Regions from separate parts of the Peribacillus sp. TH27 genome, predicted to be linked through region 1. Evidence: riboswitches for the same ligand, from Rfam matches in the RefSeq annotation. Region 1 holds a riboswitch; each other region holds the start of a gene.

Region 1 (5,120 bases):
AATCGGTTTAATTGCGATTTTATGTCCAAATGGAATCGATTGCTTGGCTGTCAATACCGCTTTTTGGCCATTGATGACGTATAGTAATGTTTCTTCTTCTTCTACATCTTTCAAAAGAGTCGCTACATTATCTTGATCAGACATAACGATGCTCGTTACGTCCTGTTCATAGCCTACCTTACTCATGGCTATCTCCCCTTTCTTTTAATTTGTAAAAGGCTTTCGCATTATTAGAAAATATTTTATCCATTTCCTTATCGGATAAATTTTCCGGTAAATTTCTTTTAATAATCTGCAGTGCGTCATCATAGCTTCCAGCTGATAAACATACAGGCCAATCGCTGCCGAAAAGCAAACGGGATGGACCAAATGTTTGCACAATATGATGAATATATGGCTCAAAATCTTCAGTTTTCCAAATAGCTGGATTCGCTTGCGTCATTAAACCCGACATTTTGCACCAAACATTCGGAAACAGTGATAAAGAGTACATATCCTCTTTCCACTCGCTTAAATCCCCTTTAGTAATATTCGGTTTAGCCATATGATCTATTACTGTCATTAAGTTCGGAAGCGTTTTCAATAAAGTTAAAATCGATGAAATGTGCTTATTATTAATTAATAAATCTAATGGAAGATTATATCTAATAAGCCATTTTAAATTTTCTATCACTTGCTCTTGTAATATCCAATCACTATTTTCTAAATCCTGGAGCATTGGACGCAAACCAACAATTCCCGGTCGTTTCATTAACGAATCTAGTTGCTTCGGAAAAGCTGGAGAAGATAAGTCTATCCAGCCAACTACACCATAAATCCAGTCATACCGTTCATACAATGATAAAAGAAATAAAGTCTCTTCATATGTAGGAGCAGCTTGGATAAGAACAGTTCCAGCAATACCCTGTTTTTCTAATAAGGGATCTAAATCTTCTGGAAGATAATCTTGATAGAGGACTCCCATATCTTTTGAAAGCCAAGAATAGTCAGCTCGGTCAATCTTCCAAAAATGCTGATGAGCATCAATAATCATTTTGACCTCCTCTTGTTACTAGAATGTTACCGGTAACATTAAAATAACAACAATATTTTAAATTGTCAATAAATTAATTGCAACAATATCAAAATAAGGATTTGTTAAACAACACTGTTAATATTTAGAGATAAGAAAAAGGACCTATAGCGAGGATAGTTCAGTGGAACAATCTAAAAAAACCTGTATACATTTATACAGGTTTTTAATCAAGCTTTTTATTAAATGGTCTTGTAAAGTGACAACAAAGAAATTCATTTTTAATACCTCAAACAATGTAATCTTATCCCTCATACGCTTGCTTTAATGTTTTGATGTCAATTTTTTTCATTTGGAGCATTGCATTCATAACTCTTGCTGATTTTTCTGGATCGTGGTCGCTTAGCATCTCAGTTAGGGCCGTAGGAATAATTTGCCACGAAACACCATACTTATCTTTCAGCCAACCGCACACTTGTGCCTTCTCGTCTCCGCCTTCGGAGAGTTTGTCCCAAAAATAGTCCAATTCTGCTTGTGACTCGCAATTGACTATAAATGATATTGCCTCTGTAAATTTGAATTGCGGACCGCCATTTAATGCTACGAATTCCTGGCCCTCCAGTTGGAATTCCACGGTCATTACTGTTCCTTCTAATATCCCGTGGATTTCATGCCCCTCTTTTCCATAGTGAGTGATTCTTCCAATCTTGGAATTTTTAAAGATAGAAGCGTAAAATTTAGCCGCCTCTTCTGCTTGTGTATCAAACCACAAGTTTGTTGTGATTTTTCTTATACCCATTTTAAAGCACCTCCATATATTCTCTAAGTCTTAACAAAAAAGGATGTTTTTATTTCCGCTAAGTCTAAAGCTGAAGTTGCAGTTATCTTAGAGTTATCCGTTATTCAAGAATATGGTCCCATTCAAAAAGGGCACCTTCTTTTTTTCATAAAGGCGCCCTTTAATGGAATAACTACACCACTTGAAATAGCTGGTAATGCGGAATAATGTGCTAATGTTCATAAACAAGCCACCGCTTAGTGGGTTTGATAATTAACTGGAGCCAATCAGTTAGTTAAAGATGGATAAAAAGTTCCCACTCTTTAACATCTTAATCATTCCGTAATTTGCTTAGCAATTGGAAAATCTGCCCCCTATGATGTGATTCATGTTCAATCAAATGGTACACAACCCACTCAGGTGTGACGTCATATTGTTCAAGAACCCTCGGTTTACGCCAATCTGTTAGATCCATTGAACGAAAGTGGGAAAGAAACACTTCACGTACCTTATTAAGTCGGTTAACATGTTCTTCTACAGTTTGTCCCTCAATATGGGTTAAAGAGCCCTCCTCAGAACGGCATTCTAACGGAAACAACGAGCGTATTTCAGAATCCCATTCAGTAACAAGAACCTCTTCATATAACCAATCTGCCTCGACCAATGCAATGTGATATAACAGCGAGCCAATCGTTTGTCTTTCATCCATTTTTGTATCAAGGATCCCTTGGCTGATTCCAGTTAATTCTGTTAAAAGAGTACGGCGAACATCTTCTAAACACCATAGCCATCCGCCAATTTCTTCTTCATATTCTGGAAATCGAGATACCAGTAAAGCTCTTCTCTCCAAACTGATCATCCTCCTCTTAATCAAAGTCTTACATTCTATTAAAAATGGATGGTTCCTTCTTTAATACAAAAAATCATATTAAATATAATAGTTTTATTTCCCATTAAATATCTTTATTGTCATTCAACAGGTCTCCCAATCGAATTAACAATTTGTTTTTAAAGAATAATAATTACATTTCTACAATTTACGACAACATTAGCACTATCTAGATAGTAATATATAACTATAATAAAATGAGAAAACGGCAAACTAATCGAAAGGTTAGGACGCAAAGCTAACAGGTCTAAGGTCAGATTGACTATGATAGCTGGGCTACCTCTTCAACGGAGGAATAGGTAATGTTACTTCAGACAAATGACAGAGTAAAAGAATTAGATACAGAATGGATTGAACTCATTCAAATGGCTATCAATGTAGAAATACCGTTAGAGGAAATTAGGGGATTTTTATTAGAAGGTAGACAATAGGCCTATGCTTGCTGCCTGACACATTTTTTACACATTAACGCCTTTTTTCTATTTCTTTACTTTATCAAAATAGAAAAGCTAATAATTCACCTTTAGCTGTAATAACTAGGATGGTTTGCTACGGTAATTATTTTCATTGCTACCCTATAGGCAGATTGCCCTTCAAAAATGGCTTTATAGTAATGAAGTTGATTTTTCTTATTTGGCCAAGAGAAGGATTCCTCAACAAGACAGTCGAATATTCTTCACTAAGGGGTAAATTGGAATCCCTATAAATTACCTATCGGATAGGAGGGCAAATATGCAAACTCATGAGTTAGAACTAGTAATAAAGAATGCAGACCGAGCAATAAATAACGAGGATTTCGATCAATTAATGGATTTCTATTCAGAGGATGCTACATTAGTTGTAAAACCTGGAACGTTAGCTAAAGGCAAAGAAGAAATACGTCGGGCATTCGTTGCTATCGCTGATTATTTTAATCATAGTTTAATTGTTAATCAAGAACAGATGGCAATAATTGAAACAGGTGATACGGCATTAGTTGTAGCAAAAGCCCTACTGAGTGCCAATCAAAAGACTGATTCGGCATTCTCAATGGAAAGAATGGCTACCTATGTTTTTAAAAAGGATTCTACAGGTACCTGGCGTTGCATAATTGATAATTCTTACGGTGCTGAATTACTTGAATAATTCATGTTCAGATATTTGAATGAATAGAAAAGGCTCACCTTCTATTAGGTTATTAGGTGGTTTTTTCATATGTGCTAATCTCCGCAGCAGAGAAAAACTCCTATTATTTTATAGGAGTTCCAGATGATTTTCTGATTACCAATTCAGGCTTTAAATTTATTGTGCGATAATCAGCTGGACCGACTTCATCTACTCTTTCAATCACTAATTGTGTTCCTAAATATCCGAAGTCATAAGCAGGCTGCGAAGATACAGTCAAAAAAGGATCAAAGTCTGAAAATAATTCTAAATCGTCAAAGCAAACGACGGCAATGTCTTCTGGAACTTTAATCTTTTTTTCTCGTAAACTTTTAATAATTTTAATGGCAATGAAGTTATTCGCTGCAAAAATCGCTGTTGGACGATCAGCAGGAGAAACATTAACCAAATGAGCGATTCCATTCCATCGCTTTTCTTGTTTATAATGAGTCTCTACTAGGAAAGCGGGATCTATCTTTAAATCATTAATTTTTAACGTTTCAATATACGCCTGATACCGCTCTTTCGAAGTGGAAATCGTAAGTGGGCCATGAACCATTGCTATTCTTTGATGACCATAATCAATTAAATGCTGAAGAAGCAATTTTGTCCCTTCATAGTTATCTCCAAGCACTCTATCACACGAAACATCTTCAATTTGCCTATCTATTAATGTAAATGGGATTCTGTTTTTAATAAGTTTCTTTAAGTTTTTGGTCGATTGATCACCTGTAGGAGCAATAATTACGCCATCTACCCTTTTAGAAATTAATGCATTGATATACTCACTTTCTTTTTCGTAGTTTTCATCTGTATTACATAAAATAAGCTGATATCCCATTTGATTAGCCTTATCCGCAGCGCCTCTTGCAACCTTTGTAAAAAAGGGGTTAGTGATGTCAGTTATGATTAATGAAAGTAACTTGGTTTTTTTAATATTCAAACTTTGAGCAGCTGAATTTGGTATATAGTTTAACTCTTTTATAACAGCTTCTACTTTTTCTCTAGTCTTTTCACTGATATTTCCTTTATTATTAATAACTCTCGATACAGTCATCGGTGAAACATTTGCTTTTTTTGCAATATCGTAAATTGTCGTCACTTTTTGTACCCGCCTTTACATTTTCCCTTATATTGTATCATAAGTATAAATTGTTATTTTATACTTTAACAAGCAGGCAATCATGTTGACTCAGGTACGACACTGAACTTCAAAAAAAGACACAGTCCTTAGTGAAGGATTGTGTCTTGAAATAGATTTAATTTTGATTAAATCCGCTTTCATCCATGTAAAATAT
Region 2 (5,120 bases), 660 kb from region 1:
GTGTAAGTGATGTAACCATTAATAGTGAATCTTCTTTTTTGAGATTTGATTCGATATTGTTACATATGGAATAAAATTGTTCTTTATTGTTGACATCATTTAGATAAAAGGATTGTTTCCTTGTGAATTTAATAGCCACCATGTTCACCTCGTTCCGTAGAGGATAATGTCTGATAAGGTGTTTTCCGTTTTTTGTTTTTCATTTTTGTATTTAAGTTCACTCTTCCTAACAATGGAAGTCCAAGACGCTCAAGCTCACGATCGCTGTAAGCCGCATCATCAAAGTGTTCTCGAAGAAGTGCTAAACCTATTCCAGCAAAAAAGCCTATTACGATGGAAATGGCTATAATAAACTTTGGTTTTGGAAAAAGAAGTTCTGCTTGTTCCATTTCGTTATCATTAAGAATATTAATCTGTTTTACATTTGCAAACTCTTTAAATTTAGTTATGGACTGAATTGCGACAGCCTGTGCAATGGCTTTAGCTGATTCAGGATTAGAATCTTTGACGGTAATAATAATAATCTGCGAATTATCTCTATTGGTAATGGAAACTTGCTTGAGTAACTCATAACTTGAAGTCTTTAGGTTTAACGAATCTTTAACTCCTGTCATAATTTGTGGGCTTTTAATGATATCCATGTACGAAAGAGCCAACTGTCTGTTTTCTTGCACTTTATTTATGGAAGTTTCCTTTTCTCCCATACTTAAAGATCCTGCCAAAACTTGAGTAGAGTACTGATAAGTCGGTTTCATAATGTACATGGACGAAAAAATAACGAAACCAGTAATACAAAGTGTAGAAAGTATAATGATTAATATTCGCTTTTTTAAGATTCGTATAAAATCTTTAATTTTTACTTTTTCATTCATCAATTTCACCACTTTTTTAGGAATCGTAAAAATTTTGTTTGAGACTCATATTCAATAAATATTTACCTTTCATTTCGCACTATCAGTTTGAAAAATCCCACTTAATATAGGTAAGCTTTTACCCTATTTTTCGTTTTACAGGTTTAGGATTCACGGATATTTCTGTTACTGGTTTTTTTCTTCTCGTAATATACGATCCAAGGTTCATGCATGGTTTTTCAACGAATACATACGCCAATGAAGATAGTAAAAAGGAAAAGAAGAATGAAAACATTAATATTAAGCCGGTAGGCAACTTATCATAAAATAGGTACATGAAGGAGAATAACGAGATGAGATGATACAAATACAGACTATAAGAAATTTTACCGAGAAAAGTAAGTGCTTTAGACCGTAATAATGATGAAAGTTTTAAGGAAGATATGCTCATAATCATAAAGATACAAACACCACACGATACAACATAGTCCCTGAAAATATAATTGTTTAATAAATCTACTTCACCAATTATACCTTCGTACATAAAACAAATAAATGCGATCATCAGTACTACAATTTTTACAGTTTTTTTCATCTTGGAAGTATAGTTAAATAGGTAATGGCGATACTTCGCTAATATTGCTCCCAATAAAAAAATAGTTATGTAGTGGAAACTCAAAAGACTGCTAGTTATGTTCAAATTGGAACCAAACAAATATAAAACCATAGTTGATGAAAAACTTAAAATCATAAACCAAAATAAGGAATATTTGAATTTTTTTCGTATAAATAGAAAAATCAAAACTGGAAATATAATCGAGATTCTCATTTCGTGGACAAGAGACCATATTACATTGTTATAGGCGTCAGTATTGTAACTCCCGATAAACAAAAGATGTTGTAATAATAGAGTCGGTGTGTCTGAAACGGTCCAGGATTTGCTAAACCAGTTACTAATAAACGGCATATCATTATGGCTTAAAAGCATTTTAGCCAATATAGCTATAATTATTGCTACTAGATATGGTAAATAAATTCGAAAAACTCGTTTTATTAAGTATGTAGGATAATGGAATTTCTCATTATTAATAGATAAATACAAAACAAAACCACTTAATACAAAGAATAGAATGACAGACTCATTGCCGCTACTGAAAAAAAGTCTTAGAGGAGTTTCCTTGAATAAATAGAATATGTAGGGACTGCTTGAATCATACCGATAACTTGCATATGATGGGTATATCATCATATAATGCCCAATTAATACAATAAGTGCGACTAATCCTCTTAGTGAGTCTAATTCCTCATATCTACTAGACATATTCCCCCTCCATAAGAACCGTTTTTTTTATAATATAGCATTTGTTCGTTATAAAGTATAGTTAGTTCTCTAAAACAGACAAAGGTAGACAAAAATAGACAAAAAAAGTAAAAAGGTGAACCATGGTATCCTAATCTATAAGCAAATTATTAGGGGAAGTTTAAATTTGAATCTACAAGGAAATTCCGGAAAGCTGGTAAATTTCAATCTTCTTGGAATTTGAATTTAAAAAACTTTAAAGAAAGTGTTACTGACCAGTTGGTATTTAGGGGAGGTTTTATATAAGGGATATACAGTTTTCAAAGTCAGTTTTAAAGTAAATGGGGGACGGAAAAACTGTTTATGTCAAAGGTTTATATATAGTAGTTTTTTTATGTTTAATATATAAAGGAAGAGAATTAGTTATAGCCTGTCATTAGACTAAAGAATATAGACCTTAAGATTATTAAGAAGATATTTGAATTACTTACTAATTAAAACTTTATCGAATAATGTTATAAAGTAATTAATAGTTATCTATTAACAATTGTTAACTTATTAAGTATAATTAATCTCAATATAGTAATTGAAGTAAGGGCGCAAAACCAGAGGTCTAAGGTATTTGCTAGGAGGCTGGTTTACCGCAAAAAGGATGAAATGAATTTATGCCTTTAATTCAAATGAGAGAAATTTGGACACCAATTAAATTAATTGGAGTTAAGCTTTTTAAATAGATAATGGAAGTGTCTTTATCATGGTTTTTAACCACCATCGTAAGAAGATTACGTAAAATGTTCAATACTCTTGAGAAACGCAAACCTATTGAAAAGTAGGGACGCAAAATTACAGGTCTAAGGCTATGCTAAGACGGCTGTGTTACCACAAATAGGGTGAAAAAGAAGATATGCAGAAAAAAATTGATGCAGAATGGATTATTTTAATTTTGGAAGCAAAAAGTGTAGGGGTTTCCATTCAAGAAGTGCGAGAGTTTATTCAGAATGAACAGAACTTGAATAATCAGCCCCACAAGAATTAGAATTAGATAAACAAAAATATATATATACTTTGGAGGGCTGTTATTCAGCCTTTTTTTTTATGAACTGGATTCTTCTGTTATCTTTTGTTATAACTTAAAAGCTTGCGGATGAAGCGATCTGCTATCAACAAAATTAGTCATTTGCGTGAGCTGATACCTAAGAGTTTCTAATAGATTAGCACAATATATTGTTAGTTCCCTATAGTATTGTTCGGAAATTGTAAGTACCAATATTTCTATAGAATATTTGGATATAATTAGATATTTTTCCGACTAGAATGTTCCGGCTCTAAGACTTTTCAACAAGTAGTAAAATATTTAATAAAAAATCAGGATAATAAGTATATAGTACTATTGTAAGCGTTTTCTCATTGGATTAATATGAAGAAGGTAGTGAGTACAAAGAAGTGGTATTATTTAAGAACAGTAAATGGTTTAAACAAATTGTAGCCCTAAAAACAGTTCTTTAGCAACAGATAAAGATAGAAAACTTTTTAGTGATGGATGAAACCTTGGACAGTTTAATAGGGTAATTGGTATATTGGAATATTTTGAATTAATGTATTTTGTATGATTTATAGTAGACTATAAAGTGACGAATAGATATAAATGCCCAACAAAAAAATAGTGAATAAAACAGTTAATATTTTTGTGTATTTGACGATACTATACTATAAAGAAAAAGCTAAAAGGACTTCGCAGAGGGCGATGTCAAGCTGCCATCAAAATACAAGGAGAATTTGATGACAAAAAATAAATATATTACGTTCGAGGAAGTTTATGAAAAGAAAGAAAGAAGCAAGAAAATTTTTATTGGGTCTTATATTACTATTACTTTAATCTTGATTTCTTTATTGACTTTTTTTCTTGGTCGATCATAAGGGTGTTTATCAAATAGGGCTGAGAGATCAGTCCTTTTTGATTTCTTTTTCTTTTGTTTTTTACACCTAATGAACTACATATTTTCAGCTGATGATATTAATAATCCGTCAGTTATGAACTTTTTGTGATTATTCTATTAATATTTCTTTAAAAATTCTGATTTTACCCTTTTTGAATTTATTTCCGCTTGCCAATACACTTTTTATATGTGATTATCAATTAAAAGAGCTATATTCCTTATTTTAGAAAAATAGGTTTAGTACAACTGTTTTACATAGAGGCTCTATTCAAATTGGAGTGGATATTCTAATGGATTTTATTGATATATTAATAGATACGTATACAAAAGGCGAGTTTCAGCAGGATGTTACAGTAAATGATCTTGTGGAAGATCTTAAGGAAAAACTAAGCGGTATCATTGAGGAACATGATAGAATATGATCCGTAAGTTCCGTAAGTGGTTAATCCCAGCTTTGTTCGTTTTATGGGCCATGTTAATCTTCTTTTTTTCCTCACAGACGTATGAGGAGCAAAGGATTTCTCCCTTTTTAGGACAGTTAAATACCCCGTTTTTGTATGAAAAACTCGGTGGTATTTCATTTATGTATGGTGGGCTTGAGGTGAGTGTTCATACAGCTGGAGTGGCTGGGTTTTTGGAGTTTTTTATTCGTAAGGGTGCCCATCTTATTATCTTTTTTGTGTTCGGTTTTTTGACGATTAGTGTTTGGCGCACTTTTGTAAAAAACGGCGTTATTTCGTCTTTAGGTGCTCTTTTGTGTGTCCTTTTTTATGCTAGTGCGGACGAACTGCATCAAAAATTCACAGGTGGACGTACCCCCTTGTGGCAGGATGTTATGCTTGATACGTTTGGTGGATTACTAGGTATTTTATGCTTTTTTATAATAAATCGACGGCGAAAGCGTCATTGAATGATTTCCCCTTTATCCTTCAACTCCTTATAAATAAGAAATCTCCCATGAAACCGTACCCATACAATACTTAAGAAGTATGTCTAACAACATGCTTCTTTTTTATCGTTTATCCCATATAT
Region 3 (5,120 bases), 700 kb from region 1:
AAGTACCGTGCATACCAACCGTTGACCACGGCACAAAGGAAAGACATGACTGAGGATGAAATTAAACTGTGGGAAACGAAGGCAAAGAGTGGGACACTTCGGGGAGATTCTATGTTGACGGGTCTCCTTACGAAAATGCGGACCTCGCTATATACCTCTGTTGGTGGAAGCAACTCCGTCAACTCATTAAGTGAAATTGGAATAACTACTACAAGTAACTATCTTGAAGGTGGTAAGTTAACCATTAACGAAGAAAAACTGCGTGCTGCTATTTCAGAGGATCCAAACAAAATTTATGATTTGTTTATGAAATCAGGAGAAACAACTGGTGAAATGGGATTGGCCAAAAGGTTGAGGGCTGATATCAAAGCGACGATGACTAATATCCAAGATAAAGCAGGTAAAGCGACTTCTGTTAATAATTCAAGTTTCACGATTGGAAAACTCTTAAATAGCTACAATACGAAAATAGATAGTTGGCAAGACAAGCTGAAGGCTTTAGAAACCCGCTATTATAATCAATTCACAGCCATGGAGAAAGCGATTTCGAAAGCGAATAGTCAAAGCAGCAGCCTATCTCAGTATTTCAGCTAAGCAATTTTAGAAAGGAAGTTTGAATGATGGCAATCAATAATCCCTACCAATCTTATCAACAAAATTCGGTGAATACTGCCTCTCCAGGTGAACTTACGTTAATGCTTTATAATGGATGCCTTAAGTTTATTACATTGGGCAAAAAAGCAATTGCGGAAAAAAACTTTCAAGAAAAAAACACGAATTTAATTAAAGCGCAAAAAATCATTCAGGAGCTAATGGTCACATTAAAAATGGATTTGGCTATATCCAAGGAATTAATGTCCCTTTATGATTATTTGAATCGACGCTTGATTGAAGCCAACATTAAAAGTGATCTGGATATTTTAGAAGAGGTTGAAGGGTTTGTCATGGAATTTCGCGATACATGGAAGGAAGCTATTCAGTTGAACCGCCAGAAGCAATTTGCCAATAGTGGTCAAGCATAATGGGAGCTATTCAACATTTTTATGAGGCAACGAACCAATTACTTTCGACGTTGGAAAATGAGCAGGATCGGGACCGGAAAATTGAAAAGGTTGAGGCCTTGCTTGAGGAGCGGGAGAAGTTGATGGCAGGGATTCAACCGCCTTTTTCTGATTCTGAACAGGATTTAGGGAAGAAGTTAATCGAACTCAACGAAAAAGTTTCACAACTTCTAGAAGAACAAAAAGTAGAAATCCAACGCGATATTAAACAGCTAAGTCTCAAAAAAGAATCTACTAATAAATATGTGAACCCTTATCAATCATTATCCACAGATGGCGTGTTCTACGATAAAAGAAATTAGATATTAATCAGCCGTTTTAATTGCAAACAGTTTTAATGTTAATTGTTTTTAAATTTTCTGTAAATATTAAGGGCTTAATTTTTTCTTTATAGCTTTGTATTTGTTATAATAAAGCTAGGGCAGACATCAACCCTTTCCTAACCTTCCGACAATTGTTTCATAATCTCGACATATTTCATGATGTGTTTCTAAAGGAAACCGGAGGGGTATTGTAGAATCTAACTGTATAGTCTTAATTTAAGGAGGACTCACTTTATGAATTACAACGTACGCGGTGAAAACATTGAGGTAACTCCAGCAATTCGAGAATACGTCGAAAAGAAAATTGGCAAGTTAGAACGATATTTTAACAATACACCAGATGCAAATGTGTTAGTGAATTTGAAAGTTAACAATAATACATCCAAGGTCGAAGTGACGATTCCTATGCAGAATTTGGTTCTTCGCGCTGAAGAGGAAAATGCGGATATGTATGCTGCTATTGACTTGATTAATGACAAGCTTGAACGCCAAATTCGTAAACATAAAACGAAAGTCAATCGTAAATTCCGTAACAACTTATCTACAACTCCTGAGGCGTTCGCCTTTAATACGGAAATTGATGAAGTGGTGGATGAATTTGAAGATGATACTGATATTGAAGTAGTCCGCAATAAGCGCTTTGATTTGAAGCCAATGGATAGTGAAGAAGCGATTCTGCAAATGAATATGCTTGGTCACAGTTTCTTCGTTTACACCAATGCGGATACAAATACAACGAACGTTGTGTACCGTCGTAAAGATGGGCGCTACGGATTAATTGAACCTAGTTAATATGAATCTATAAACAAAAGCACAACCCAGACTATGGGTTGTGCTTTTTAAATTTTACTCCATCCATTGCAATGTTCATTTGGGCTAAGGAGTTCTATAAGCTCTGGAAAAATAACCACCGATTTCAACCATAGAAGTCAATGGTTGTTTATATTTCCTTCCTTTTTCCTTAATGATCTTTCGGCAATTTGATAAGTGTTTTGATAATGTGATAATAAGTAAAATCCATCTGTTGAAAACAAGGTATCAAATAGTATCGATTAATTGGTTGGCTCCTGGGAATTTCATTGTTCTCTAAAAAACACAATGAAGTATGGAATGTATTGCATTTTCTTTAAAAAGAACATTTTCCGTTCTTTAATAAGATAAATAGGTACTTATACCTATTTAAATAACCCCTCCTATTGCACTATACTCAGATTAAAGTTCTTTAAAAAGAACAATAATTTATTTATATAAAATGATTTGATTATGGTGCAGAGGAGTTGGATTTTTGTATCAGAAAAATTGCTATACATGTCATAGAGCGTCTTTTAGCAGTGCAGAATATGGAGGTTGGCTTTGTCCGACCTGCGGTGAGGACTTGTCTGCGCAAAAAGCCTTTGATGCACTTATTATGGAAAGAATTAATATGCCCCATCGTTTGAATAAGAAGGGCAATGTTTATAATTTTATAAAAAAACGAACGTGAATCATTTGAACCATCTTGTTTTGTACATGAAATAGACAAAAAATATCATGGATTTCTTGATTTTGTAATATTTTGTCGATAAAAAGTTGTGCATTGTGGTAATTTAGCGACATAAAGTAGCAATATTTGGAGCAAATATTCGCTATAATAACTTAATAAATATAGTTTTTGTAATAATTTCCCTGACAAAGGCAAGCTCAGTGAAAGATGAGGGCGCAAAGGCACAGGCCTAAGTTTGCTTAATGCTAAGATGGCTGGTCTGCCTGAAATACATACAAGTAGTATTTTAGGAGGATAAAAGAGGTGGTTAACGTGGAAGTGGATCAAGAATGGGTGAAGTTGATTTCAGAAGCTAGGAAATTGGGTTTTAAGAAAGAAGAAATTAGTGCTTTTTTAAAAAAAGAGAATCTAAATGTGCCACTAGAGCAGAACAATGAAAACTAAGAACCAAAAAGGAATGAAAAAAACATCCCTATAAACAGTTGATTTACAACATAGCTGCTTATAGGGATTATTTTATTTTCTGAAATTCTATCAATACTAGTTTGATAGAGCAGTACTATTTATGTTTGTGAAGATAGTTTAGAATTCATCTATTCTTGCTTATCTTTTCTCCATTTATTAAACTCAATGAACTCTCTGAATTGTTGTTTTGAAACGCCAGAATTCATAGCTTCCTCAACAATTTTCATCCAGTCAGTGTCCAAGGATTCCTTATTTGGTGCATCGTAAAGAAGGGCATCTACAGGAATGTTAAGTACAGAAGAGATTTTTTCGAGAAATTGAATAGAAGGATTCGTTTGTAAGTTACGCTCGAGCGAACTTAAGTATGACTTTGCTACTCCGGCTTTATCGGCTAGTTCAGTCATTGACATTTTCTTTTCTTCTCTCAGTTTTTTTACACGTTCACCAATCAACAATACCACCTCGAAACATGTTCTATTTATCTTCGATTTATAAGTTTTAAACCCACATAAAATCACAGGAATAGGAAGCCTGAAAAGCTAGATTGCTTCAACTGACTATCAGTCATAGAGGGACCAAAAATTTCTATTGATAGAAGGTTGTGCTTACTTCGCATTTTCGTTTGTCTTGTTAAGGACTCATGTGAAAAGTGGGGAGTGTGTAATGTACTTTTGCTACTTCCCTCTATTTTAACAGTTTTACCCCTCTTTTATCCAATGTTTTTCGTAAGAACTGAATTCAGGTCCATAGACATAGAGTGACATGAAGTTGTACCTCTAGAATAGAAGTGTTAAAATTAAGCTTGGATTAGTATTAACAGAAGGTGTGTTTCTTCTTACTTATATGAATGTGTTATTGAATGATCATTACCATAATAGAGGAGCGTTATTGAATGCTTAATATATTAAATAAAGTTTTTGATCCGAATAAGCGAGAAATTAAGCGTCTGGAAAAAGTCGCTGATCAGGTCGAAGCGCTGGCTGATGAGACAGCTGCGTTATCGGATGAGCAGTTGCGCGCCAAAACAGAGGAGTTTAAGGAGCGTTATCAAAACGGGGAAACCGTGGATGATTTGCTTGTTGAAGCTTTTGCGGTTGCGCGTGAAGGGGCAAAACGAGCTCTTGGTTTGTATCCTTACCGTGTTCAAATCATGGGTGGGGCATCACTTCATGATGGAAACATCTCTGAGATGAAAACGGGGGAAGGTAAAACATTAACATCAACCATGCCGGTTTATTTAAACGCGCTTACTGGTAAAGGTGTGCATGTCGTGACTGTCAATGAATACTTGGCGCACCGTGATGCAACTGAGATGGGTGTATTGTATGATTTCCTGGGTTTGACTGTTGGGTTGAATTTGAACAGTCATTCTAAAGAAGAAAAACAAGCTGCCTACAATGCTGACATTACTTATAGCACGAATAATGAGTTAGGCTTTGATTACTTGCGTGACAATATGGTTTTGTATAAAGAACAAATGGTACAGCGCCCGTTGCATTTTGCTGTCATCGATGAAGTCGATTCGATTTTGATTGATGAAGCGAGAACGCCATTGATTATTTCTGGTTCAGCGCAAAAATCGGCACAGCTTTACATCCAAGCAAATGCGTTTGTGAGGACGTTACAAAAAGAAACGGACTATACGTATGATGAAAAAACAAAAGGTGTTCAGCTGACCGAAGAAGGTATGAACCGTGCTGAAAGAGCATTTAATATCGATAACTTGTTCGATATCAACCATGTTACCTTAAACCATCATATTAATCAGGCTCTGAAGGCGCATGTTTC

Evidence for each region. A riboswitch is a leader RNA that binds a small molecule or an ion and turns the genes downstream of it on or off. The one in region 1 is predicted to bind cyclic di-GMP.
Region 2: linked by a shared signal. The riboswitch ahead of JFU24_RS24565 (anti-repressor SinI family protein) and the one ahead of JFU24_RS30425 (anti-repressor SinI family protein) in region 1 are both predicted to bind cyclic di-GMP.
Region 3: linked by a shared signal. The riboswitch ahead of JFU24_RS17995 (anti-repressor SinI family protein) and the one ahead of JFU24_RS30425 (anti-repressor SinI family protein) in region 1 are both predicted to bind cyclic di-GMP.

Annotation. Positions count from the first base shown of each region.
Region 1 is NZ_JAEKEV010000002.1:4,160,710-4,165,829, reverse strand. It holds gene JFU24_RS21465 (UxaA family hydrolase) at 1-186, opposite strand, end outside; gene JFU24_RS21460 (amidohydrolase family protein) at 179-1,033, opposite strand; gene JFU24_RS21455 (VOC family protein) at 1,317-1,811, opposite strand; gene JFU24_RS21450 (DinB family protein) at 2,122-2,640, opposite strand; cyclic di-GMP riboswitch class I at 2,877-2,963, shown strand; gene JFU24_RS30425 (anti-repressor SinI family protein) at 2,982-3,110, shown strand; gene JFU24_RS21445 (YybH family protein) at 3,412-3,804, shown strand; gene JFU24_RS21440 (LacI family DNA-binding transcriptional regulator) at 3,908-4,924, opposite strand; gene JFU24_RS21435 (VOC family protein) at 5,082-5,120, opposite strand, start outside.
Region 2 is NZ_JAEKEV010000002.1:4,819,394-4,824,513, forward strand. It holds gene JFU24_RS24550 (CpsD/CapB family tyrosine-protein kinase) at 1-142, opposite strand, end outside; gene JFU24_RS24555 (YveK family protein) at 129-872, opposite strand; gene JFU24_RS24560 (acyltransferase family protein) at 991-2,172, opposite strand; cyclic di-GMP riboswitch class I at 2,954-3,035, shown strand; gene JFU24_RS24565 (anti-repressor SinI family protein) at 3,056-3,187, shown strand; gene JFU24_RS24570 (hypothetical protein) at 3,931-4,068, shown strand; gene JFU24_RS30875 (hypothetical protein) at 4,379-4,510, shown strand; gene JFU24_RS24575 (VanZ family protein) at 4,507-4,998, shown strand.
Region 3 is NZ_JAEKEV010000002.1:3,462,996-3,468,115, forward strand. It holds gene JFU24_RS17970 (flagellar hook-associated protein 2) at 1-594, shown strand, start outside; gene fliS (flagellar export chaperone FliS) at 621-1,022, shown strand; gene JFU24_RS17980 (flagellar protein FliT) at 1,022-1,363, shown strand; gene hpf (ribosome hibernation-promoting factor, HPF/YfiA family) at 1,619-2,176, shown strand; gene JFU24_RS17990 (hypothetical protein) at 2,670-2,867, shown strand; cyclic di-GMP riboswitch class I at 3,048-3,134, shown strand; gene JFU24_RS17995 (anti-repressor SinI family protein) at 3,171-3,311, shown strand; gene JFU24_RS18000 (helix-turn-helix domain-containing protein) at 3,461-3,784, opposite strand; gene secA (preprotein translocase subunit SecA) at 4,225-5,120, shown strand, end outside.